4 regions of the Paenibacillus sp. ov031 genome follow, and region 1 is predicted to be linked to each of the others. Evidence: riboswitches for the same ligand, from Rfam matches in the RefSeq annotation. Region 1 holds a riboswitch; each other region holds the start of a gene.
The links. A riboswitch is a leader RNA that binds a small molecule or an ion and turns the genes downstream of it on or off. The one in region 1 is predicted to bind thiamine pyrophosphate.
Positions count from the first base shown of each region.

Region 2: it holds a riboswitch for thiamine pyrophosphate, as region 1 does, so the genes downstream of both, tenA (thiaminase II) here and thiC (phosphomethylpyrimidine synthase ThiC) in region 1, are expected to answer to the same signal.
Region 3: it holds a riboswitch for thiamine pyrophosphate, as region 1 does, so the genes downstream of both, BUA17_RS22255 (ABC transporter ATP-binding protein) here and thiC (phosphomethylpyrimidine synthase ThiC) in region 1, are expected to answer to the same signal.
Region 4: it holds a riboswitch for thiamine pyrophosphate, as region 1 does, so the genes downstream of both, BUA17_RS21620 (ABC transporter substrate-binding protein) here and thiC (phosphomethylpyrimidine synthase ThiC) in region 1, are expected to answer to the same signal.

Region 1 is NZ_FRDO01000005.1:57,280-63,449, forward strand. It holds gene BUA17_RS20600 (zinc ribbon domain-containing protein) at 1-560, shown strand, start outside; gene BUA17_RS31295 (hypothetical protein) at 1,104-1,271, shown strand; gene BUA17_RS20605 (aspartate/glutamate racemase family protein) at 1,473-2,150, shown strand; gene BUA17_RS31300 (hypothetical protein) at 2,215-2,382, shown strand; gene thiC (phosphomethylpyrimidine synthase ThiC) at 2,499-4,286, opposite strand; TPP riboswitch at 4,646-4,759, opposite strand; gene BUA17_RS20615 (IclR family transcriptional regulator) at 4,877-5,620, opposite strand; gene BUA17_RS20620 (alpha/beta hydrolase) at 5,979-6,170, shown strand, end outside.
Region 2 is NZ_FRDO01000001.1:998,979-1,005,148, reverse strand. It holds gene BUA17_RS04400 (DHA2 family efflux MFS transporter permease subunit) at 273-1,712, shown strand; gene BUA17_RS04395 (TetR/AcrR family transcriptional regulator) at 1,876-2,775, opposite strand; gene BUA17_RS04390 (GNAT family N-acetyltransferase) at 2,825-3,358, opposite strand; gene tenA (thiaminase II) at 3,402-4,073, opposite strand; TPP riboswitch at 4,195-4,293, opposite strand; gene BUA17_RS04380 (hypothetical protein) at 4,340-4,630, opposite strand; gene BUA17_RS04375 (NAD(P)/FAD-dependent oxidoreductase) at 4,639-5,769, opposite strand; gene BUA17_RS04370 (AraC family transcriptional regulator) at 6,012-6,170, shown strand, end outside.
Region 3 is NZ_FRDO01000006.1:5,624-11,793, forward strand. It holds gene thiM (hydroxyethylthiazole kinase) at 1-363, opposite strand, end outside; gene BUA17_RS22245 (ABC transporter substrate-binding protein) at 620-1,687, opposite strand; gene BUA17_RS22250 (ABC transporter permease) at 1,735-2,520, opposite strand; gene BUA17_RS22255 (ABC transporter ATP-binding protein) at 2,534-3,301, opposite strand; TPP riboswitch at 3,478-3,580, opposite strand; gene hisC (histidinol-phosphate transaminase) at 3,688-4,809, opposite strand; gene BUA17_RS22265 (ATP-binding cassette domain-containing protein) at 4,834-5,610, opposite strand; gene BUA17_RS22270 (ABC transporter permease subunit) at 5,634-6,170, opposite strand, start outside.
Region 4 is NZ_FRDO01000005.1:280,398-286,567, forward strand. It holds gene serS (serine--tRNA ligase) at 1-217, opposite strand, end outside; gene BUA17_RS21600 (MFS transporter) at 597-1,832, shown strand; gene BUA17_RS21605 (DUF2798 domain-containing protein) at 2,015-2,503, opposite strand; gene BUA17_RS21610 (VOC family protein) at 2,690-3,076, shown strand; gene BUA17_RS21615 (NAD-dependent epimerase/dehydratase family protein) at 3,094-3,849, shown strand; TPP riboswitch at 3,995-4,107, shown strand; gene BUA17_RS21620 (ABC transporter substrate-binding protein) at 4,329-5,369, shown strand; gene BUA17_RS21625 (thiamine-binding protein) at 5,593-5,883, shown strand; gene BUA17_RS21630 (ABC transporter permease) at 5,883-6,170, shown strand, end outside.

The sequences.
Region 1 (6,170 bases):
GCTCAGAACGGAACGTGGCATTTGGGGCAGAACATTCGGATGAGTCCGTTGAATTTAATCAAGGAACTCACGACAATCGGCTTTCCACAGAGCCCATTCGGTATGTCACGCTGCCAGGGAAGCGCCTTGCAGGTGTGTCCGCCAGAACAACCAATGCCATTGAGATGAGTGGCAAAGGCTGTATTCAGGGACTCTGGAACAGCTACTTCGCCTCAGATCATCAGCCTGCCCCTGAAGCCGCCCGCTTTGGCTGTTACGCTGATTATACAGATGGTATAAATGGAGAATACACCATATTGGTGGGTCATGAGGTGGGTCCGGATGAAGCGTTGCCTGAGGGAGTGAGTTCCGTTGAGCTGCCACCTGCAACATATGCGGTGTTCACCTCTAGAAAGGGCCCGATGGCCGAGGTCGTAGGTGAGGCCTGGGGTGCGGTGTGGGCCTGGAACAATCAGGGGGAACGCACGTTTACCGGGGACTTCGAATTATATGATGAACGAAGTCTGGATCCTGAGAATGTACAAGTAGATCTATATATCGCTGTTCGGCAGGAAAAATAAGAAAAAAGTGATTATGATCATTTCTTAATTCCAATTGCACCGTTTCGATCTATATCTTGCCAATCGAATACCGCTCGCGGGGTTTACGCAAAATGATGTGAGGCTGTCAGGTTTTCCTGGCGGCTTTTTAGCGTTCCCCCATTGTCTATCCATCAAAAAATGCTCTAATATGCACCCGACAACCGACCATGGTACCAAGTTAGCTAGCTTGCGTCGTACCTATACAACCAGACAATATGTCTTAATTTCGACACAATTGGCATTCCCAAAACTGGGTCTATTCACTTAACGACCGCTTCTATCCTCCCATACAAAACCTCACATATGCGGTCCTTTCCTCCTGAATTTACTTAAAAACGTTTACATCTCCTGAATACGGGGTAAAATCACTACAATCCAATTGGAATTACACCTTAAGTTGCCTATTTCGTCTAACAAGTCACATATACCTATTTGCGTAACAGAGACGATAACCCGTCGGAATACATAACCTATTAATAATCACATATGCATATTCGAAAATGCATTAAAGGAGGAACCAAGATGATCCGCATGCCTATTCAGCAAATGATCCCGTACCACCACCAATACCCGCGCAACACGGCGACCACTGCTCCCAAAAAGGAGAATGAGAACACTCAAGGTCTATCCTTTCATGAAATTTTGCAACAAAAAATGGCTAAAAAGAATGCTGCGCCTTCTATGCGATAAATGAATGACGAGCGAATTGAGAATCGCTTACGTGGTTTGCACCGTTCCTCTGCGAAGTTGTGGATGAACGGTTATTCGCGTTTTCATGATAATTGTTGTTATCTCCGTATTTTAAATATGTACAGTCTATTGTCACATACCTATAATGGGTTAAATATCTACGGAACTTATATGAGAGATAATCCATTTCAGGGGGCAAGTATGATGATGACCATTGGCTGTTTTCACGCTCACTATTCCAATATTGCACTAATTGAAGAAACTCTCGCTCCTTATGAGGTTGAACTTGTACATTATGTCGATCCGGGTCTGGATCGCCTCAAACATGATGCGGATTTCACCGAGGCAGTTACACATGAGAAAGTATCACAGACGCTGCAATGGATCGTACATTGTCATGCAGATGCCATCCTCGTCACCTGTACTCTGTTTGCGGCCGTACTTGAGCAGGAGGCACAGCATGTTCCCGTGCCCGTGATTGGAATTGATGATCCATTACTTCAGGAAATACAGCAGAATCCTGGCGAGTATATCCTAGCGTTTACCAACCCCGCAACGATTGAAGGAACGATGGCGCGGGTGAATCTGGCTTTGCAGCAAGATGATAAGGATGAGCAGCGAAACGGGATCGAAGCAGTATTGATCCCGGGCACATTCGAGTTAATTATGCGAGGCGATAAGGAAAGTTATCTTGCAGCAGTGAGCACCGGATTACAGCAACTTGCTGAGCAGTATCCAGATAGCACTGTCGTAGCCGCTCAACTGTCGATGGCTCCCGCAGCAGCACGGGTCACATCAGATACAGGCATGGCGATCTATAGCCCGCTGGCATCGCTAGCGGCTTATTTGGAGAAGAAGTTGAGCTTGAAGCGGTGTTAGACTTTGAATCCGAGACGTAAGCCATTCAAACCATCTACATCTACAATTGACGGGAGGAATAAGCGTGCGTTTTCTTTATGTTGTTATATTATTTGTAGTTGGATTTGGGTGTTCGGCATTTTTACATGGAAGTAATCTCAAACTCAGTGATGCACTGTTATTTGTTATTGCGGGGATTTTATATAAAATGTGGAACAAGAAAAATCAAGAAACTCATACTGATGAGAACTGATTGTTCAGATGATTGTACACATACAAGAAATTAGAAAAAAGCTGTTCCTCTCCTCAATCACGGAGAAGAACAGCTTTTCACCATGTCAGGCCGCCCAGATTGCGCTGTAACGACGCTTAAGAGCGTGTCCGGTATTCCTCAGCCTTTTCCAACATACCCGCGGCCACAGCCTCATTCTCGGACAAGCCGTTGTCTGCCGCAAAAGCACGAATATCCTGCGTAATACGCATGCTACAGAACTTAGGGCCGCACATGGAGCAGAAATGGGCTTCCTTAGCCCCTTCTGCCGGCAACGTCTCATCATGGTAGGACAGCGCACGTTCCGGGTCCAGTGACAGGTTGAACTGATCCCTCCAGCGGAACTCAAACCGTGCCTTGGACAGCGCATCGTCCCGCCGCTGGGCACGTGGGTGACCTTTCGCCAGATCAGCGGCATGAGCAGCGATCTTGTAGGCGATAACGCCTTCCCGCACATCATCCTTATTGGGCAGGCCCAGATGTTCTTTTGGCGTAACATAACAGAGCATCGACGTGCCAAACCAGCCGATCATCGCCGCCCCAATCGCCGAGGTAATATGGTCATATCCTGGGGCGATATCGGTCGTCAGCGGCCCCAGCGTATAGAACGGCGCCTCCTTGCAAATCTCCATTTGCAGATCGACATTCTCCTTGATCTTGTGCATCGGCACATGTCCCGGACCTTCAATCATCACCTGCACATCATGCTTCCAGGCGATTTGTGTTAGTTCACCAAGCGTAGCCAGTTCCGCCATCTGGGCTTCATCATTAGCATCGTAGATGCTTCCTGGACGCAGTCCGTCTCCGAGTGAGAACGCCACGTCATACCTTTTCATAATCTCGCAGATTTCTTCAAAATGGGTATACAAAAAATTCTCCTGATGATGCGCAAGGCACCATGCTGCCATGATGGACCCGCCCCGGGACACAATGCCCGTCATACGTTTGGCGGTCAGCGGAATATATCGCAGCAGCACACCTGCATGGATCGTAAAATAGTCCACACCCTGCTCTGCCTGTTCTATGAGCGTGTCACGATACAACTCCCATGTCAGTGCTTCTGCTTCGCCATTGACCTTCTCCAGCGCCTGATAGAGCGGTACTGTTCCAATCGGTACAGGTGAATTGCGGATGATCCATTCGCGGGTCGTATGAATGTCCTTGCCTGTGGAAAGATCCATCACCGTATCCGATCCCCAGCGTACGGCCCAAGTCATCTTCTCCACCTCCTCCTCGATGGAGGAGGATACCGCAGAGTTTCCGATGTTCGCATTGATCTTCACATGAAAATGACGCCCGATCAGCATCGGCTCACTCTCTGGGTGATTAATATTCGACGGCAGGATGGCCCTTCCACTCGCTAGCTCCTGCCGCACAAACTCTGGCTCCACACCCTCACGAATAGCGGCGAACTCCATCTCCGGCGTGATCATTCCCTGCCGTGCATAATGCATCTGAGTCACACTGCGCCCTGCCTGTCCACGTAATGGTTTAGCACGCAAGCCTGGATACTTCTCGGCTCCAGTTCGCTTCCCTCCTGGTTTCAATCCGTTATCCTCCGGTTTGACCGTTCTTCCCTGGTAGGCTTCAACATCTTCACGCTCCGTAATCCAGCGGGTGCGCAGCGCTGGCAGCCCTGCCCGGATATCGGCATGAAATCCAGGATCGGTCATTGGTCCGCTCGTATCGTAAACACGCAGCGGTTCGTTATGCTCCACTCCTTGGGGAGTATTGGTGTCATGAAGGGCAATTTCGCGCTCCGGTACAGCAATGTCCGGTCGTGAGCCATGAATGTATACTTTGCGGCTGCCCGGGAAGGGCTGAACCCGTCCTGTCGTACCTTTTTCCTCTGCCAACTGCAGATTCTGCTTGTCCTGTCCCATCATTCGGTTTCCTGTGCTCATCGCTCTTGTCTCCTCCTCATTAGTGATTGCCTGGATTGAAATGCTTGCTCACGGGTCCAAATCATCCACAACATAGAAAAAGGAAGAGCGACCATACCACACAAAATAGGGACATACACTTCAATTAATACAGACAGTCGAAGCAAAAGGTTTACACCCAATGCTCGCCAATGGCACCCAGCCCTTTATCCAAAAGCAGATCTGACACCAGCTTCCGCCTGTTTACTGTATAAAAAAAGCCGGTTCCCAAGGGAACCGGCTTATGTCCATCACCAATAACATACCTTATAGAGACTCCATAACGGAGTCCATCCATAGGTCACATTATACGGTGTTCGTGGTCGTATCGCCGATTACTTCCCTACGCTGGTATGATCCAGATCAGGTGCAAAGGGTCCAGAATCTCATGCGATTCCGTCTCAGTCCGGACAATTCGGACTCCCCCAGTAACGTTAACAAGTTGCAGCATTTAAGCCGCAAATTCATATTCAATTGCTGACCCTGTTGGGCCGTCCATTACAGAGTAGCGCAACCGAATCATAAAAACAACCTTTATATTCCAGAACATAAAATCAGGATAACATAAGTCCCATCTGTGTAGCAGCTTCCTTCAGTACAGGTGCATATTCATGCAACGTCTCCTGCGAAAGGCGACTAACAGGCCCGGATACCGACAGAGCAGCAGCGATGTTGCCTTTCCGATCCATGATGGGTACAGATACTGCCGCGGCTCCTGGTTCACGCTCCTCATAACTTGTTGCGTAGCCATATTCCAGAATGTCTTTCATCTGGGCCAAATATACTTTGGGATCGATAAATACCGGCCATTCCGGTCCATTCATCAGATCTTCGCGGTCCTCTTCGGTGGCAAAAGCCATTAACACTTTACTGGATGCTCCCACAGATAACGGAAGTCTGACGCCCACCGGAGCTACACGACGAATCGCCTGATCACTCTGTACGGCTTGAATTCGAATCCGCTCACTGCCATCACGCAGATATAAACTCACGGTTTCGCCCAGTCGATCTCTCAGCCGCTCCATCGCAGGAAGGAGCAAAATGGCAGGATCATCGCTGCGAGACATATGGGCAGACAGTTCCCAGATACGTATGCCGAGTCGATACTTCTCGGTTGCTGCATCCCGGATCACAAACCCCTTGTCCTCCAAAGTAGCCATCAGACGATGGACTGTACTTTTGTGCAGACCGATCTGGCTCGCAATTTCCGTGAGCCCCAGATCACTGCGGGTTGTAAAACACAATAATATATCCAGCGCCCGTTCTACAGCCCGGACGGTTAACTTTCGGTCTTCCATGGCAAGTTGCCCTCCTCATGTTTCATCACATGAAACTTGGTTACATAAATTATATGAGAAACGGTCTCATCTGTAAACCAAAAAGCGCCATTTGGAATAGGGATATTTGTAAATATTTTCTTTTTATAAATTAGAATCCCCTGCAATTTGCACCCTAAGGAAATGTTACCCATATATCTTCAAAACTATATAACAATTGCGTAACAAATGGCCTCAATCAATTGACTTTGACTATATTGGAACATACGATAAAGATATATTAAATTAAGATTTTGCTTCATATGTAGTCAGAAAAATCATTTATCCGCTCTGTTCGTCTCGTTGTTATCTTCATTTGATTTTTAAAGGAGGGGCAATCATGTATCCGACATCCCAGAGCGAAGCCCCGCTGCAAACGAAAGTGTCAGATCTGCCTTCTTCGTTATCACCGAGGCTGATCCGGTTCAAACATATTGTCGTGGCGTTGTTGCTCTCCGTTGTATTTTTTCTGCTCTTTTGTTTCATTGCACTACACGGTTATATTGCTTGGGTATTATCCAATCCAACTGTA
Region 2 (6,170 bases), on a different contig from region 1:
CTCCTCAAATTTTAAAAATTACAATTTTAAATGATCAGTCGTTTATTTCCGAATTAGACGACATATTTTATTATTTCGTAAAATAAGCAACGAAAATACCCAAAATCGTAAATTGTAATCTACGGGAATATGTATATAATTCAATAAATACAATGTAAACTATACAACACGTTGTAAATTTAGTCACGTGTGGATTGAAAGGATGGAATGGATTGAGTCAGGCTAGATTAAAAGAAAGAGATGACGTAAAAAAGGGCCCCATACTGTTTGTTATGATTTTGGGTGCATTTCTTGCCACATTGAACCAAACCGTTATGAGCGTGGCAACTCCGGAGCTGATGGGGGATTTTAATATCTCAGCAGCAACAGCCCAATGGTTTACAACAGGCTACATGCTGGTGAATGGTGTACTCATTCCTATCACGGCCTATTTCATGCAACGCTTTTCGACACGGCAATTATTTCAAGCTTCGATGTTTATTTTCCTCATCGGTACGATTATATCTGCCCTTGCGAGTAATTTTGGTACACTGTTGACAGGACGTATGGTTCAAGCAGCCGGTGCTGGTATTATCATGCCATTGTTAATGCATGTCATTCTTACCTTGTTCACTCCTGAGAAAAGGGGCGCCGCGATGGGGATGGTCGGCTTTGCCATCATTTTCGCTCCAGCGATTGGGCCAACCCTTGCTGGATATATTCTTGAGAACTACACATGGCAAACGATGTTTTACGGGATGATCCCACTAACCGTTATTGTTATTGGTTTTGCGTTTGTATATCTCAAAAATGTATCGGAACGAATCAATCTCAAGTTCGACACACTCAGCGTGTTGCTGTCCACGATTGGATTCGGCGCATTGCTGTATGGCTTCAGCCGGGCAGGAACTCTGGGATGGTCAAGCGCAGAAGTAATCATATGCATTGCAGCAGGAGTCATTGCTCTTGGACTGTTCACATGGAGACAACTCGCGTCTGCAAATCCGCTGCTCGATCTGCGGGCTTTCAAGTATAATATGTTCTCACTGACCACAATCATTAATATCGCGATCACGATGATCATGTATGCTGATATGATGTTGCTTCCTTTATACCTCCAAAATGCACGGGGTTACACTGCATTGGAGTCCGGATTATTATTGCTTCCGGGGGCGCTTGTCATGGGCTTCCTGATGCCGATTACGGGTAGATTGTTTGACCGGTTTGGCGCAAAATGGCTGGCGATTATTGGGATGGTCATTACGATTGTAACGACTATCGGGTTCATCGATCTAACCGATTCTACCAGTTATACTTACCTGGTGTTAATGTCAACAGGTCGCAGAATTGGTATGGCCTTGCTCATGATGCCTATCCAAACGGCAGGGTTGAATCAACTGCCTCCAAGACTTGGGCCACACGGTACAGCGATATCCAACACCGTGAGACAAGTGGCTGGCGCTGTGGGTACTTCATTGCTCGTAAGTGTAATGACCAGTCGCACAACGGCACATGTACAGGATATGGTGGCAACGGGCGCAGCCAAAGGTTTAACCCAGCAGCAATTGGGAATGGAATCCATGATCCAGGGAATTAATGATGCTTACGTTGTCATTATCGGCATTGCCGTTCTTGGATTGCTCCTTTCCTTCTTCATCAAACGTACCAAACAAGCGACGGAGGAAGACTCCAAACAGCCTGTAAGACAAAAAGTCTCGATGAATACAAATTAAGAGCAATATTTACATGAATTACATCATGTAGAGCCTATTGTATCTTATATAAAAAGCGGCAGATCAGGACACTAAGCTTTACGTCCAATCTGCCGCTTTTTTGTGGTGTATTACATAATATAAATGAACAATTTGCCTGCACACGTAAGTAAGAACAGCTGCGTTAACTCGTTCTCTCCATGAGGATCTGCCTGAATTGTTCGAGATACGATCTGCAGTCTTTGACAATCCTGTTTGCCTCACACTGAAGAGAAGACGATTCAAATTCCGTTTGAAACGCCTGTAGCGTTACTTCCAACATGGAGATATTGATCTCTTTCTGCTCAACTAAAACAAGCAGCCCTTTGGTCAGTTCTTTCGCTTTAATAGGTACTTCCAATTGGAGAATAGAATGACTGAATTTCTGAAGACCTGCAATCAGGTTATTTTTATCCAACACAATTTCTTTGGAATCAGGAGCGATCATCAAAAGACTTGGAAAATCTATAATATGCTCTTGTCTTTCCAGCATGGAGCGAAGCAAGATTTCAATGTAGTTCAGGATTTTGGGCACAAGATGGTTCCAATCCGGTTGGTCAAGATGGAAGTTTCTCCACATGTTCGAGATTTGATGGATCATGCCAAAACCAAAAATAGCCCCTTCATAAGCAAAAGGTTTTAATTCTTTACCAAATACCTGTACCAGTCGTTCAGATAACCAATTTAACTGTATGCGAGTCAAGTTTTTCAGATCGCATTCTCCAGAGTAGAAGCCTGTCCAGAATAGCTCCACAACAAGCTTTTTTTCTGGCAAAATCATCGGCACCATAATCTGATCCACCAGTAAATCAAAATCGGAAGCATAGCTTTGGCTCTCCAAATCTTTGCGAATCATCATATCTTCCTGTACACGTTGCTCCAGAATGGCAAGAATACAATCATCCTTCGAGCCAAAGAATTTATAAAATGTTCCTTTGGACACACCTGACTCGTCTAGGATCATTTGTATGGAGGTGTTGGTCACTCCATGTTTCCCAAAGAGTACAAGCGCTGAGTCCAATAACATTTGTTTCCGCTTATTCATAAGTTCCCCCTGGATGATTTAGGTGGTTCACGTTACGATATCTAGTAACCTATTGCAAATCCACTGCAAACATCATATGTTCCTTCCAAATCCCCTTGATTTTAATATTCTGCCGGTCCGTCTCCTGAAAGCCCGCCTTGCGAAGCACTCGAATCGATCCGGCATTGTCAGGCAGCGCACCTGCCTCCACTCGTTTTATACCCGCTTCATTCATAGCAAAATCCAGTGCTAGCTGAAGGGCTTCACTCATATATCCCTTGCCATTCTGCACCTGATCGAGCACATAACCAACAATCCATTTGGTGGTGGAATCCAGTTCAAGCTCGAACAGAGAGATCTCCCCAATAAGCTCATGCGTATGGTTCAGAAAGATCCCGAAAGAGTACCGTTTCCCCTCTTCCCTCGCCTTGTTCCAACCTTCGAGAAGGGCTACTTGGCCCTCCAATGTATAGAATGTATCCGATCGTTCGCTTGCCGATATTTCTTCGAAAATAGCCCGGTTACGGAACTGCAAATCCAGTAGCCCAGCAGCGTCTTCCACGTTCAAAAATCGTAAATAGATGAGTTCTCCACGATTGTCCATCTGTATGTTCATCCTTATCTCTGGTTGTAGTAGATTGCATTCATCAGAAGTACGAGAGTTGCCGTTTATAAGCCATATCCCAGAATAGATATTCAAATTCAACACTTCTTCTGAATATGTCTTCAATGGCCTCCAGTTCCTGCTCGGTTTTATGTTCGCATAATGCATCCAGTGTATCATAGAACCATTCGAATGAGTCGCGGAATTCATCACTTGCATAATTTTCGATCCAAGTCTGATAGAAATTGCCCTCTAATGAATCTCGATATTGTTCTTTTAATCTTGTGGCATAGTCGTAATACGTCCACGCACAAGGGAAAATGACGGCGATGATTTCAGCAACCCCACCTGTTTGTGCAACACTCATCATATTCGACGTATACGCCTTGTTGTAAAGAGAGGGTTTGACAGCATGATTTTCATCCAGCGTAATCCCAAATTCCTTCATATAATTTCGATGCAAATCCATTTCTTCGTACAGAATAGCGTGTTGAATCACCGTAAAGTTCGTCATCAGTTTTTCATCTGTCGCCTTCACCGCACCCATGGCAAAAATCTTCGCATATTCAATCAGATATGTATAGTCCTGAAGAAGATAAAACTTAAACGCTTCCTGATCCAGTGTGCCTTTCCCCATTTCATGTAAAAAAGGATGGTTGTATCCATCTTCCCATACGTTTCTGGACTTATCTTTTAACGTTCTTGAAAATGACATGATCATTTCTCCTTGTATTAAAATTATAATGTCCCCGCTTCACATCCAGCTATCGCGTTCTGTCATCCAAAATGCAGACCAAAAAGCCCTTGTCCTATTTTCGGCAAGGGCAAAATAACATGAGTACATGTCATTTGCTCCCTACGTCAGTATTAACTAACAGGTTCAAAGGGTCAGGTTTTAACCTTCTCAACTGCGAACAGTCCCCCTGCAAATAGCTCAGGCTTATTACAACATGTGTTTTCCCAAATGTCAATCCATTCCTATTAATCTTCAAGTTCCCCTAAATCTTCTTGCAACTTCTTAAGTCGGGTGCGGATATCCTTAATCATACTTTGCAATTTGTTTAACTCATCTACCCATTTTTGCTCATTAGAGACGTTCGTCGCTGAAGTTGCATTATACGCCGGAGACGTCCTTAACTTGTTTAAATCCGATTCGTAACCCCTCCACTCTTCCTCGGCTTTTGCTAATTCCTCCTCGGTGATGCCAATCTGGTGCTCCAGATAAATAATGTCTGATGAGTTACCGTGAGTTAAGCGCTGTGAATACGTCATCGTTCACCTCATTTCTGATCATCCATTGCTTTTCCAAGGTCATATGGCTGAATATCGATATCCAAATCCAAACCCATAGCCAACTTGGCCAGTTGACTTCCAATAAAAGGCGCCATCGTGAGACCGGACGCTCCAAGTCCATTGGCTGTGATCAAGCCCTCCCAACCAGGAACAGCACCCATTACCGGAAGAAAACCAGGTGTAAACGGACGGAAACCTACTCTTACTTCCTGAAACGTGCTATCGGCTAAACCGGGAGCCAGTTCCAATCCTTTATTCAAAATTTCCTGCATTCCGCCTGCGGTTACTCTTATATCATAGCCTTCAATATCATTTTCGTGAGTCGCCCCGATCACAATCTTCTGTTGATCAAAGGCTAACAGATATTGATCCGAAGGAGGCATGACCACAGGCCATTTCCCAGTGTCTTCTCGATCATGAACCTGCAAATGCATAATTTGCGCCTTCTGATAACGAACCTTAAAATCAATGCCCAAGGGCTTCAACAGTTCACTAGCCCAAGCGCCGGCACACACAATAACCTCGTCAGCCGATATGACTTTACCGTCAACAACCACTCCAGTTACTCGGTCCGATTCATATTGAAGTGTCGCATCCCCATTAATCAGGACCGCTCCATTTCGCTGTGCCGATCGGATTAAGGCATCACGCAGTGCACGTCCATCGATACGCGCAGCACCACTGATGTAGACGGACTGAAAGTTCTCCTCCAGGAGTGGAAAACGCTCATGGGTTTCTTTTGCATCCAGACGGGTAATATCGGCAATCTCCGGTGCTTCTTCTTTACGAAGGTGTGCTCGCTCCTGCATCTTGTTGATTTTCTCTACTTCCGTATGAATACTAAGAGCACCCACTTGAGCGTAACCCGTTTCCGTTTCCCCTTCACTCTTGAGTTCTTCAATTAAACCGGGATAAAAACGTGCACCCGCCTTGGCAAGCTGATACCAATCCTGATTACGGCGCTGAGATAACCAGGGACAGATGATCCCGGCAGCAGCATCCGTAGCCTGCCCTCGATCTTTCCGGTCTATAATAAGAACTTCCGCACCCCGTTTTGCCAATTGATATGCTGTGGAAGCCCCAAGAATACCTGATCCTACGACGATGACTTTCTTCATGACTGCATCCCTTTCCTAAATCACTGTATCCATTATAGCGTATACTGTTTGGTCTGATAATGGCAAGGCATCGACATGATGATACATATTCCTAAAAGGTTTTCGATAAGTCGTTCATCGAAGTAAATAGTTCGTTTAAATTAATGTTATTTATGTAATATAATTCAAATCAGGTTTCTTTTAACTCTGTATCCGCGCCATTTACGCACACGACCTTTAACGAAATGAGGAATAACACAACGATGCCGAAACCTAGTACGGGGAATTCACTGGATACCGATATGCCGCTTATGATTACAGGTCAAAACCAGCTGACCGTAGATGAATTAATGAATTGGAACGGCCATTCACGGGATTACAGTATTGTGCAGTGCATCGGGGGAACAGGGAAAATTGCAGCC
Region 3 (6,170 bases), on a different contig from region 1:
GACTTCTGCCACATTGCCCCGCAACACCGTGAGGCGAAGCTCACGAACGAGCATCTGAATGGTTTCCGTACGATAGGCGGTTGCGCCAGCTCCAACCGGATCGAGCACAACAGGTACGTTATTTGAATTAGCTGATCGACCAGCCAAACGGATCGCCTCAACCACCTTTTCGTCCAGTGTGCCAATGTTCAGTACAACTGCTCCCGACATCTTGGCAACATCAGCAACTTCTTCATGCGCATAAGCCATAAAGGGAGATGCACCTAGTGCGAGCAAACCGTTGGCCGTAAACGGAGCGACGACAATATTCGTAATGTTATGAACAAGCGGATTTTGCGTACGAACACGTTCCAGATAAGACATATAAGTTCCTCCTTATAAATAAGCAATTTGATCAATAAAAGTGTCAGGGAAGGTGGGCCATTAAATCATGGGAACTAAACGCTATTCTCGGATAGCTGGAAAGTCCATATAGAAAGCTTAATTAAAGAGTCCTTATCCTCGATAAAGATTCTAATCGTACAGTTATTGAATTCCGTAACTACTCATGTTATCGACATCTGATAATGAATTTACAACTTTCAAATTTCCCTTGATCTCGTCCAGTAATCGATTTTACTTACTCACCCTGCAAGTTGATAAAAGCATCCTCAGCCTTTACGGAATCCGGAATCAGTTCACTTTGAACCAACCATGCACGTACATTTTCCCAAGAAGAGGCGTCCTGCCTGCCAAACGGCTGACCTTCTTCATTCATCAGTGGCAGTAAAATATTTAGACTTTTGGTTTCGATCTCCGGGTCAAGTGGAGACGTTTCGTTCTCATGTGCGAGCAGAATGTTCAGCGCGTCCTCGGGGTGCTCTGTTACATATTTCTGTCCTTCCTGCATCGCTTTGATGAAGCGGGTAAGCTGATCTTTCTTCGCTTCAATGCCCGCATCACTTGCAGTGAGGACCAGTTCATAATAATCAGGTACGCCGTAATCGACGGGATTGATCGCTTTCATGGCATGGCCTTCCTTTTCCAGAATCAATTGTTCATGGTTAATAAAACCACCCATAATGGCATCTGCCTGCCCGGAAGCCAGGGAAGGGATCAGGTCAAATCCCACATCCACCAGATTCATCTTGTCGGGATTACCGCCATCCTGGCTGATCATGGTACGCACCATTGCTTCATACAAAGGGATTGAGGAATAGCCGACCGTCCTCCCTTCAAGATCTTTTGGCGATTTCACTTTACCGTTGGCTTCAGTCAACAGATGCACGAGCGGATGGCGAACGACGGCTGCAATCGAACGTACAGGAATGTTCTCCCCACGCGCGAGCAAAATTTGCGGCTGGTAGCTTAGTGCAAGATCGATTTTCCCGGCGGCAACAAGTTTGAGTGCATCATTCGTATCGGCAGGCATCTGGATATCGACATCCAGACCTTGATCCGCGAAGTAACCATTCTCCTGAGCAACATAGATGAAGGAATGCACTGCATTAGGATACCAATCGAGCATGATGGACAGCTTGTCTTTGGATGTCGATGGCCGTTCGGCCAAAGATGATTCTGTATCTTTTGCTTTGGAAGCTGAATCTGTAGCAGGTGTATTGGTACCCGTATTTCCACATCCGCTGATAATCAGTAACATAGATATGAGCAGAATGGGGAGTAGGGAGTAGATATGTTTTTTCTTCATAGCTTCAAATTCCTCATTTCCGTTTATCTGTTTTTGAAATCCGAAAGTTATCCAGTTTTTCTTCTACCTGCATGACGTGGTGTACTGAATCTTCTCTCCATCCATGCAATGAGTACAAACAGGGCGATACCGAGCAGGGATAACAGCACAATGGCGGCGAACATTGCATCCGTGTTCATATTGCTCGACATTCTGCGGCTGAAGTAACCGAGACCCTTGCTTCCACCGAGCCATTCACCGATCGTTGCACCGACCACACAATACACCACAGACATTTTCAGTCCCGAAAAGAAGGAGGGAAGGGCAAGTGGAATCTGGAGTTTGCGAAAAATATCCCACTTGCTGGCCCCCATCGTCAGCAGCAGTTCACGCTGCTCCGGATCACCCTGGCGCAGGCCATCGTAGGTGCTTACTACAATCGGGAAAAATGCGATCAGGAACACCACCGCGACTTTACTCCACAAGGTGTAGCCAAACCATAGGATGAAGACGGGGGACAAGGCAATCAGCGGGATCGTCTGACTGATCACGATGAAGGGATATAACGCTTTTTCAATCGACCGATTCATATACATACCCGTTGCAAGTGCAATTCCGGCACCAATGGACAAGCCAAAACCAACGACAACTTCCATCAAGGTAGCGGGCAGATGTGTAGCCAACAAGAGGCGGCGATGTTCATACAGCGAAATGGCAATCGCCGTCGGGGCTGGAATGATGAAGGAAGGCACCCACCCCATACGCACAATCCACTCCCAGATGACAAGCAGCAAGATCATGAGCAAAAGAAACAGACCATAACGGGCAAGCCAACCTCTTACGCTATGCTTCATGCTATCTCTCAAGTTACCGTCTTGCATGCAATTGTTCCTCCAGTTGTCGCCTCATCTGAACGAGAGCCGGTTCGTAGATCATGTCCGAATGTCTTGGACGTGGCAAAGGTACCGACAGATCCTGCAGCTGTTGACCTTGGCCCACCGGAGTTAACAGGATAATCCGATCACTGAGCAGCAGGGCTTCTTCAATGTCATGTGTGATGAACAACACGGTTTTGCCCAGGCCTTCCCATAGCTCCAGCAGCCAGCGATGCATATCCCGTTTGGTCAGGGCATCGAGTGCGCCGAATGGTTCATCCAGCAGCATAAGTTGGCCACCTGTCAGCAAAGTACGAAGCAGCGCGACACGCTGGCGCATGCCACCTGAAAGCTCGTCCGGGTAAGCATGCGCGTGGCCAGATAAGCCAAATCTGTCGAGGCCAGCCAGGATATCTGCTCGAATCCTTATCTTATCCTGCCGACCTGCAGCCAGTTCAGAGGGAAGCATGCAATTCCCCATGACGGTTCTCCAGGATAATAGGAGGTCCTTTTGCGGCATGTAGGCCACCTGCCCCAGTCGCTTTCCTTCTTGAACCCAAGGAATTTCAATGGTTCCGTGTGTTGGCTCAAGCAGGCCTGCCAGCAGCTTGAAAAGGGTACTTTTACCGGAGCCGCTGGAACCGATGAGCGAGACAAATTCGCCTTTGGCTACAGTCATCGACACATTGGAGAGCACGGGGGAATCCCTTTTTCCCGGGAAAGCGTAGCTCATGTTGTGAATGGTTATATCGTTATCCATCTCGTTCCGTCCCCCCTTGTTATTCATAATTCAACTTCAAACCGCGGGATCTTTAATTACACCTTCTGATCTGCCCGCAGAACGCGAAAAAGACCCACCCATTTCCGGAGAAATGAGTGGGTCTGTAAGTTCAATTCACATTAAATTCCATCATCAACATGAAAAAATCCGCTTACTGAGAGGCCGCTCCACTTCCCTCCGCTGGTATGATCCAGATCAGGTTCAAAGGGTCCGAATCGTTCGATTCGTCTCAGCCGCAAGGCTCCCCTAGTGCAATGTTCAAGATATGCAGTTGTGTGTTCAGCATATATCACATGCAAGTGGAATGTAAAGAGGGCGGCTTAAAAGAAGTGTGCGTAATGTGAGTTAGGAAAGTAACTAGGATTCTAATCGTTTGAATGTAACAGTGAATCAAGCTCCCCGATCAGACGGGCAATCTGCTCCGGTGTACCAATCGTAATCCGAAGCCAGGTAGGCATACTGAATTCGGCACCGCCGCGGACAGAGATGCCTCTGTTCAACAATTCTTGGGTAATCGGGCCACTATCCTGCAACAGATCAACCATGATGAAATTTGTTTCGGAAGGGATGTAGGGTAAGTTCCACTGATCAAAGGACTGCATTAACGTTTCCCTTCCTTGACGATTGTAGTGCAGGCAGTGAGAAACAAATTCATGATCATCCAGGCTGGCCAAAGCAGCGGCTTGGGATGTGGCTGTCAGACTGATGGGCAGCTTGACCCGGTTAATGCCTTCAATGATGCTTTCATTCCCGATGCCATATCCAATTCGCAGGCCGGCCAGTCCATATATTTTGGAGAAGGTCCGCAAAATAATCAGATTATTATACTGCTCCAGCAGCTTAACCGTATCAGGATAATCTTCACTTTCCGCGAATTCATAATATGCTTCATCCAGGACAACCACGACATGGGAGGGAACATGTTCGAGTAAACCATGTAGGGCATCTGCCGTGAAAATGGTTCCGGTTGGATTATTCGGATTGCACAGCCAGATAATTCGGGTAGAAGCATTGATCCGTTGCCGGAATTGCTCCAGGTCCAGTGAATGGTTGACCAAAGGCACTTCATGAATGACCCCGCCTGCCAGCAGCGTAGCGCCCTTATACCAGTTAAAGGAGGGCACTGGAATGAGTGATTCCTCGCCGGGATTAAGATAGGCTTGGGCGGTAAGGGTAAGGAGCTCGAATGAACCACTGCCAAATACCAGTTGGGAGGCACGCACACCCAGACGTTCCGCAAGTTTGTCACGCAGCAGTTGGCTGGAACCGTCGGGGTATTGAGCCAAAAGATCAGAACCCAGCGATCTGACCGCTTCCGCTGCTAAGGGAGAGGAACCAAACGGATTTTCGTTCGCTGCAAGTCGATCCACACTTTCCAGTCCCAACTCCCGCCGGATCTGTTCCATGGATTTGGCAGGCGTATAAGCCGGAATTTGAGTTAACAGGTCTTTGACAGGTGGAGAGGGAACGGGTGAAAGGGATTGCATAATCATGCCTTCTTTCCAGTGGAATTAGATCGAGAATGATATCTGTTTCTGGGCAATCTGCTGTGGTGTCTCTTGTGGCGGAGTCAACAAGCGATTCAGAATAAGGTTTTCAAAATGAGCAAACCCGCTGTCCCGAACACGTGGCCGCTCCAGCGTAATTCGGGTATCCATCGTTATATGACCATCCTCGATTAACAGCACCCTGTCAGCCAGCGCAACCGCCTCACTGACATCATGAGTGACCAGAATGACAGTCAGATATTCTTCTACCCACAAGCGTTCGATTAATTGCTGCATCTCAATTCGGGTCAATGCATCCAATGCACCCAGCGGTTCATCCAGCAGCAGTAAACGCGGATGACTTGCGAGTGCCCGTGCCAAGGCGACACGTTGTTTTTGTCCGCCAGATAATACCCCCGGCCAATCACCTTCACGCTCTCCAAGTCCTACATTGCGAAGCGACTGGCGTGCATCTTCCTTGTTCTTGTCGGGGATACCTAGTCGTACATTGTCGAGCACGGATTTCCAAGGCAGCAGCCTTGCTTCCTGAAACAGAAACCGTGTCTCGGGTGCTGTACTGCCAAGCTTTCTGTTGCCCAGCATAATGCTCCCGGAAGAGGGGGGTTCCAGCCCGGCGATCAGACGCAGCAAAGTACTTTTGCCACAGCCGCTTCGTCCAACGATGGCTACAAATTCCCCTTGTCTTACATTGACGTTGATGTCGGATAGTATCGTCCGCTGATCATACGATTTCTGAACCCCATCTACTTGAAGAATAGGACTGATCTGACTTGTGCTCATGGATCAATACACACTCCTTTGCTTTACTTGCGGGATAGGGCCGGGTTCCAGCGCAGCCAGCGCCGTTCCAGCCATTTAGCGATGGTATCGGACAGCTTGCCCAGCAGGGCATATAGCAGAATGCTTAAGACGATTACGTCCATCTGCATGAATTCCCGTGCGTTCATCGCCATGTATCCAATCCCCGCATCCGCCGCAACCGTCTCGGCTACGATAAGTGTCAGCCACATAATGCCAAGTGCATAACGAATGCCCACCAGAATGGAAGGCAGTGCACCAGGCAGGATAATGTCCTTATAAAGGGACCAACGGCTGAGGCCATATACTTTGCCCATTTCAATCAGACCGGGATCGACTGATCGTATGCCGTGAAACGTATTCAGATATACCGGAAAGAATACACCCAGGGAAACGAGGAATAATTTTGCTTCTTCACCGATCCCGAACCACACAATAACGAGGGGGATCAAGGACAGATGCGGAATGTTGCGGATCATTTGCACCGAGGAGTCGGCGATCTTTTCCGCAAGGGAGGAGATGCCGTTCAGCACACCCAGCAG
Region 4 (6,170 bases), 220 kb from region 1:
AACCCTCGGCCTGTTCACGCTCACCAGCTTGCATCAGTCTGCCGATATCTGCAGATAACGAATTACGAACTCTACGCCCTTCTTCCGTCTCCAGTAAAAGTGCTCTGCGCTCTTCGTCCCGTTCCAACAATTCACGAATACTGATATCCATTCTCTTGCCAACTGCCGCAGCTTGCACCTCTTCTGCATGCTCCCGAATCCACTTCATTTCCAACATGGTCACCGTCTCCTTTGGCTGTAAAAATACAAAGAGCGCCCTCATCCCTTGGGACGAGGAGCGCTCTGCTCGCGGTGCCACCCAACTTGCCAAACCAGAATATTCTGGTTCAGCCTCTTGGTCCGCGATAACGGGCGGTTCCGGTTAACTTGGGGAATAACGCTCCCCTGGCGAAAACGCCTCCGAGTTGGATGCTCTTCAACGGCATGGTCCGATCTGTAATTGTTGTTTTTCAGTATATACGAACTTTAGCCTCCATTGCAAGTTATCCGTGCACACCCTTACATGTCCTGTTATGATAGAGATTGTTTGTTTTTAGGAAATACTCCTGAATGGCAGACTTACTACATAACATAATATCTAGAAGGAGTTTTTCTTCATGAAAAAATTGCTTTGGATTGGATGCTTGTCCTATTTCCTCATCGGACTTGCCCACGTCGTTCTCGGCTCCATCCTGCCCGTTGCCCTTGAACATTATGGCAAGGATTATAGTCAGGGAGGCACACTGATATTTGCCCAATTTGCCGGGTTCCTGGGTGGTGTACTTTTATCTCCGTGGTTGAATAAACGCTTTGGTAAACGAGGTGGCATATTAATTGCTACAGCTCTGCTCTGCATTGCAGAGTTATCCTATATGCTGCTGCCTCCTTGGGGCTGGATGTTCGTTATTGCACCTGCAGCTGGATTCGGATTCGGTATGATCGAGGCTGTCATCGGTACAATCATCATTGCTGCAATTAAAGATAATACGGCGGTTGCCATGAGCCGACTCGAAGTGTTATTTGGTATCGGCGCTATGGTCATGCCGCTCATTGCCAGCGGTCTGATTTCTGCCGGCTACTGGCGCATGTCGTTCCTCGTGGTTGCCGTCTGTGCAGCGATGACTTTTATCTTCTGGGCCAAAAGTTCATTCGGTGAGCTGGACAACGAGCTGAGTCGACGCAGCTCAGACCAGACTCCTGGACACACTCACGCTGCTGAATCGCCAAATGGAACGAATCCTTCAGACATTAAACCAACTCGTTCAACCTATCGCGGCCGTAATTTGGCTCTTCTGTCTTTATTTGTTGTATTTTTCTTTCTCTATGTCGGCACCGAAATGAGCCTTGCCAACTTCATGCCAGCCATTCTGATTGAGAAAATGAACATGAAGGAAGCAGGTGCTGCGCTTAGTGTTACCTGCTTCTGGATCGCCATGTCTGTTGGACGACTGTTTGCCGGATATATTGCGGAGAAATTCCAATATCGCGTCTACGTTCTGTACAGTTGTCTTGCAGCAGTTGTACTGCTGATGATCTTTCCTTTTACCAACCAGATCTGGTCGGCATTTCTGATCATCCTGTTGCTCGGGCTCGCACTATCGGGCGTGTTCTCCATTGCCCTCGTCTTCGCCAGCAAAATGCTGCCTGGAACAGAAGAATCAACGCCCAGCATCCTGATTGCATCAGGTGGTGTTGGTGGTGCCATTCTACCTTTGGTTACAGGCTGGAGTTTGGACCATCTGGAAGTTAACCAGTCGGCGTGGATGCTTGCCATTTTTGCAGTTGGTCTGCTGATTATCAGCGTGATCGCGTATCAATGGCAGCGCAGGCATACTGTGAGTTCAGCATCGTAATATCTACCGAACAGAAGATAAATTAAATTCAATGAATCATAGCTGGTAAAAAGATAGGCTTCGTAGCGTGAATGCTACGAGGTCTTTTTTGATTTGAAAATAACAATTACTTCTTTATCTTAGTTCAGTGGACGATTGCCCAGGAAATACTTTCAGATGCTCTAAATCGGAACTAACGTTATTTAGGTTGTGGGGACTACACTCCCTTTATCCTTAATGAATTTACCGAATACATATCGAACGAGTGGTCCCAGAATAATAATTTGGTAAGGAAGCGCCAGGCTAAAATTACGAGCAATCGTATGAAGATACGTACTTAGTACGGATGCTCCATTTAACTGATTCGCAAGATAAGCGGAAATCATTCCGTACAAGGACATAATCAGAACCATTCCAATGACCATGAAAAATGACATAGCGAGCACGCCTAGGATTTTGTTGGACTTGTCAAAAGGTAAGGAAAATGCAATTTTTCGCGCTACAGGTCCGACAATAAAGGACTCCACCAGAAATGCAATGACAAAGCACAATATGAACTGAAGCAATATTTCAAGCGCGGACATCTTGCTCAATAACCCATTGTGCCATAAATTGAAGGCCATCATGACGATGACCATTCCTGTGCACATCATCATTCCAAAAATAATCTGTTCTTTCTTCGTTGTTGGCAATTCTCTCATCCTCTCTGTTTACCTTCGTAATTATAGAGATGACGAACCCCTCCTCATAAGTGAACATTCTGTGAACAATTATAATTTTTCCAAATTAAAATCCTATTTGACAACCTCGTAGTACAGCCCTATGATATCCCTTAAAATGGTAGAAAAGATTCAATGCATATAAGGAGGATTTGGATTATGAGTTTTCAAAAGCGCATTGACCACGTCGGCATTGCCGTTCGTGATCTAGAGACCACGCTGCGTTTCTATACGGAGATTGTTGGTCTTGAATTGAAAGATCGGGTAACCCACACCAACGGTGTCATTCAGCTCGCCTTTCTCGGCTTCAACGGAAGCGATGAGACTGAGATTGAGTTGATTCAGGGATACAGCGACAAGCTGCCTTCCGAAGGTACGGTGCATCATTTTGCTATCCATGTCGATGACCTTGAGTCTGAGTACAACCGCATTAAGGCAACTGAGGCCGAGTTTATTGATGGAGAGATGATTACACTGCCTAACGGTTACCGTTATTTCTTCATCTATGGACCCGAGAAGGAATGGATTGAGTTCTTCCAGCGCTAAGAATTGGAGCTGATTTAATGAACATTTTAATTACCGGCGCAGCCGGAAAAATTGGACGTGACTTGTCCCAACACTTGTCAGAAGCATTTCACCTGCGACTAACGGATTTGAATATCGACAGACTGCATACGTATCAAGGGACAAGCCATGAGATCATGACACTTGATGTGACAGATCCCGAAGCCTGTCAGCACGCTTGCGAAGGCATGGATGTGGTTGTACATCTGGCGGGAGATCCTTCCCCGCATGCCGGATTCTATGAATCGTTGTTGGACATCAATATCAAAGGTACATTTAATGTATTCCGTGCAGCTAAGGACCAAGGTGTGCGGAGAGTCATTCTGGCAAGCAGTGCACAGACGATCGAGGGGTATCCCATTGATGCTCAAGTCTATCCGGACATGCCGACACGCCCACGGAATTTGTACGGAGTTAGCAAATGTTTTGGTGAATCGCTCGCTTCCTATTTTGCATATACCGAAGGTTTACAAAGTGTAGCAATACGTATAGGTGCATATGATGATTTCCAACCGGATGGACCCGCGCTGGAGGCAAGGGATATGAGCGCGTATATTAGTCCGGCTGACTTGTGTGATTTGATGTTCAAAGCAATTACAACTACAGATCTGGAGCCCTTCACCATACTGCATGGGATCTCGAATAATCGGTTTAAACGATTGAATCTGGAAACCACTCAGAAACAGGTAGGCTATGACCCGAAATCCGATGCTTTTGCACTCAGTCAGATTTCCTTATATGATTCGCCACGATAATTGTTGAAAATCACACATCTAGAGAGGTCGTTATACGCATGTATAATGGCCTCTTTGATTCATTCATACGTGCCCCTATCCAGTTCCTGACTGGACATGCGTGGGCCTCTGGCCTATAATTACACCTAGTAATGCCCGTAACTTCATAGTTTCCCAGGGGAGTCGGAATAGGCCGGCTGAGAGTGTATCCCACCAAGATACTGACCCTTAGACCTGATCTGGATCATGCCAGCGTAGGAATCGGAGTATATCGAATTGGCCCAGCCTCTTTGCTGAGTGCCACATCTCTAACGCCTGCACGCGTCCCGGATTAACGGGGCGCTTTTTTAATGTTCTTTTATATAGCCAGAGAGCTAAAAAAAGTGACGTCATCCGGATCATAGCTGGTATAAATCTGTCGATTTATGCAAGAAGCTTGGATATGAAGCCAAGGAGTACCCCGCGCCACTGGCCGGACAACATGAAGGAGAGAAATGAAGATGAGATGGCGTAAAATGATGGGCCTAATGCTCTTGTGCGTACTACTTGTGGCTGTGGCCGCATGTGGCGGCAAAGAAGCTGCACCTTCAGGAGAAAATGGCAGCAGCAACACCGAAAACAGCAATGAAGGTGACAACGCAGCCCTCAAGGATATTAAAGTGGTGCTGGACTGGACACCAAATACGAATCATACCGGCCTGTATGCGGCTGTAGATCAAGGTTTTTACAAAGCCGAAGGCTTAAATGTCGAGATTGTACAGCCAGGTGCCGGAGGCGCGGATACGATGGTAGCTTCGAACGAAGTGCCTTTTGGCGTAAGTTATCAGGAGAGTGTAACCCAGGCCCGCACACAGGGCGTACCGCTCGTGTCCATCGCTGCAGTCATTCAGCATAACACGTCCGGATTTGCCGCTCCGGTGGACCGGAACATCAAATCCCCCAAAGATTTTGAAGGTAAAACCTATGGTGGCTGGGGCTCCCCGGTGGAAGAAGCTGTGATGCAATCCATTATGGAAGGCGAAGGCGCCGATGTATCCAAAGTAAAAAATATTAGCATGGGCGATGCAGACTTCTTCACCGCTGTGAAACGCGATATCGACTTTGCCTGGATTTTCTACGCATGGACGGGTATCGAAGCCGAACTGCGCGGGGAACCGATCGACATGCTGTATGTGAAGGATTATTCCGATTCACTGGACTACTACACACCTGTACTCGTTACCAATGAAAAGACGATTCAGAACGATCCCGAGCTGGTTAAAGCGTTCTTGAAAGCGACTTCCGAAGGATATCAATATGCAATCGATCATCCTGAAGAAGCTTCCAACATTCTGATCAAGGCCGTACCGGATCTGGATAAGGATCTTGTACTCGCAAGCCAGAAGTGGCTGAGTCCAAAATATCAGGATGACGCACCACGCTGGGGTGAGCAAAAGCAGGAAGTATGGCAGAACTACACGGATTGGATGTTTAGCAAAAAACTGCTCGATGAGCAGGTAGATGTATCCAAAGCATATACAAACGAGTTCTTACCCCAATAAAATTATCCATATAAAACGAACTTAGTATTTACACGATGACGAAGAGGACAGAAATAACGTGAAAAAGCGAAGCGTTCGCCTTTATCACCGGATTTTCCCTTTGGAGAAGGGAATCAAAAAAATCTGGGGATAACAGCGATTGGAAGGTTATTCTGTCATCGAAGTGGCAAGTGTAACAGTCATTAGTTCATTTTATATATTTCGAAAGGAAAAGTGATCTCTCATGGCAAGCACACTACTTAGCATTCAAGTCATTCCCAAAACGCCAAATGGCGAAAATTCCTATCCTTACGTTGATCGTGCCATTGAAGTTATTCAGCAGTCCGGCTTGAAATATCAGGTTAATCCACTCGATACCACGATGGAGGGAGAACTAGAGGAACTGCTGGAGGTTGTCCGCAAAATGCACGAAGTTCTCGTGGAAGCTGGCAGCCCAAGCATCATCTCACAGATCAAAATCGCCCATAGCCCAAGTGGCTTCAGCATGGACACCCTGACGGAGAAATATCGCTAATGCATGCCTATTGGAAAAGCGTATGGCCGCCCTTTGTGGCGGTTATTCTCTTTATAGCGATATGGCAGGGAGCCGTCTCCCTGTTCCATATTGAGAAATGGATGCTGCCTGCGCCTTCGGACATCGCCCATGAAGCAGCCTCCCAGGCCGAGCGACTTGGCATGCATGCATCGGCAACAATCCAGCTGACATTAATAGGATTTGCAGCAGGTACGCTCGTGGGATTACTGATTGCGATGGTGCTGCATCTGATTCCATTTTTGAAATCTGCACTCTATCCATTACTT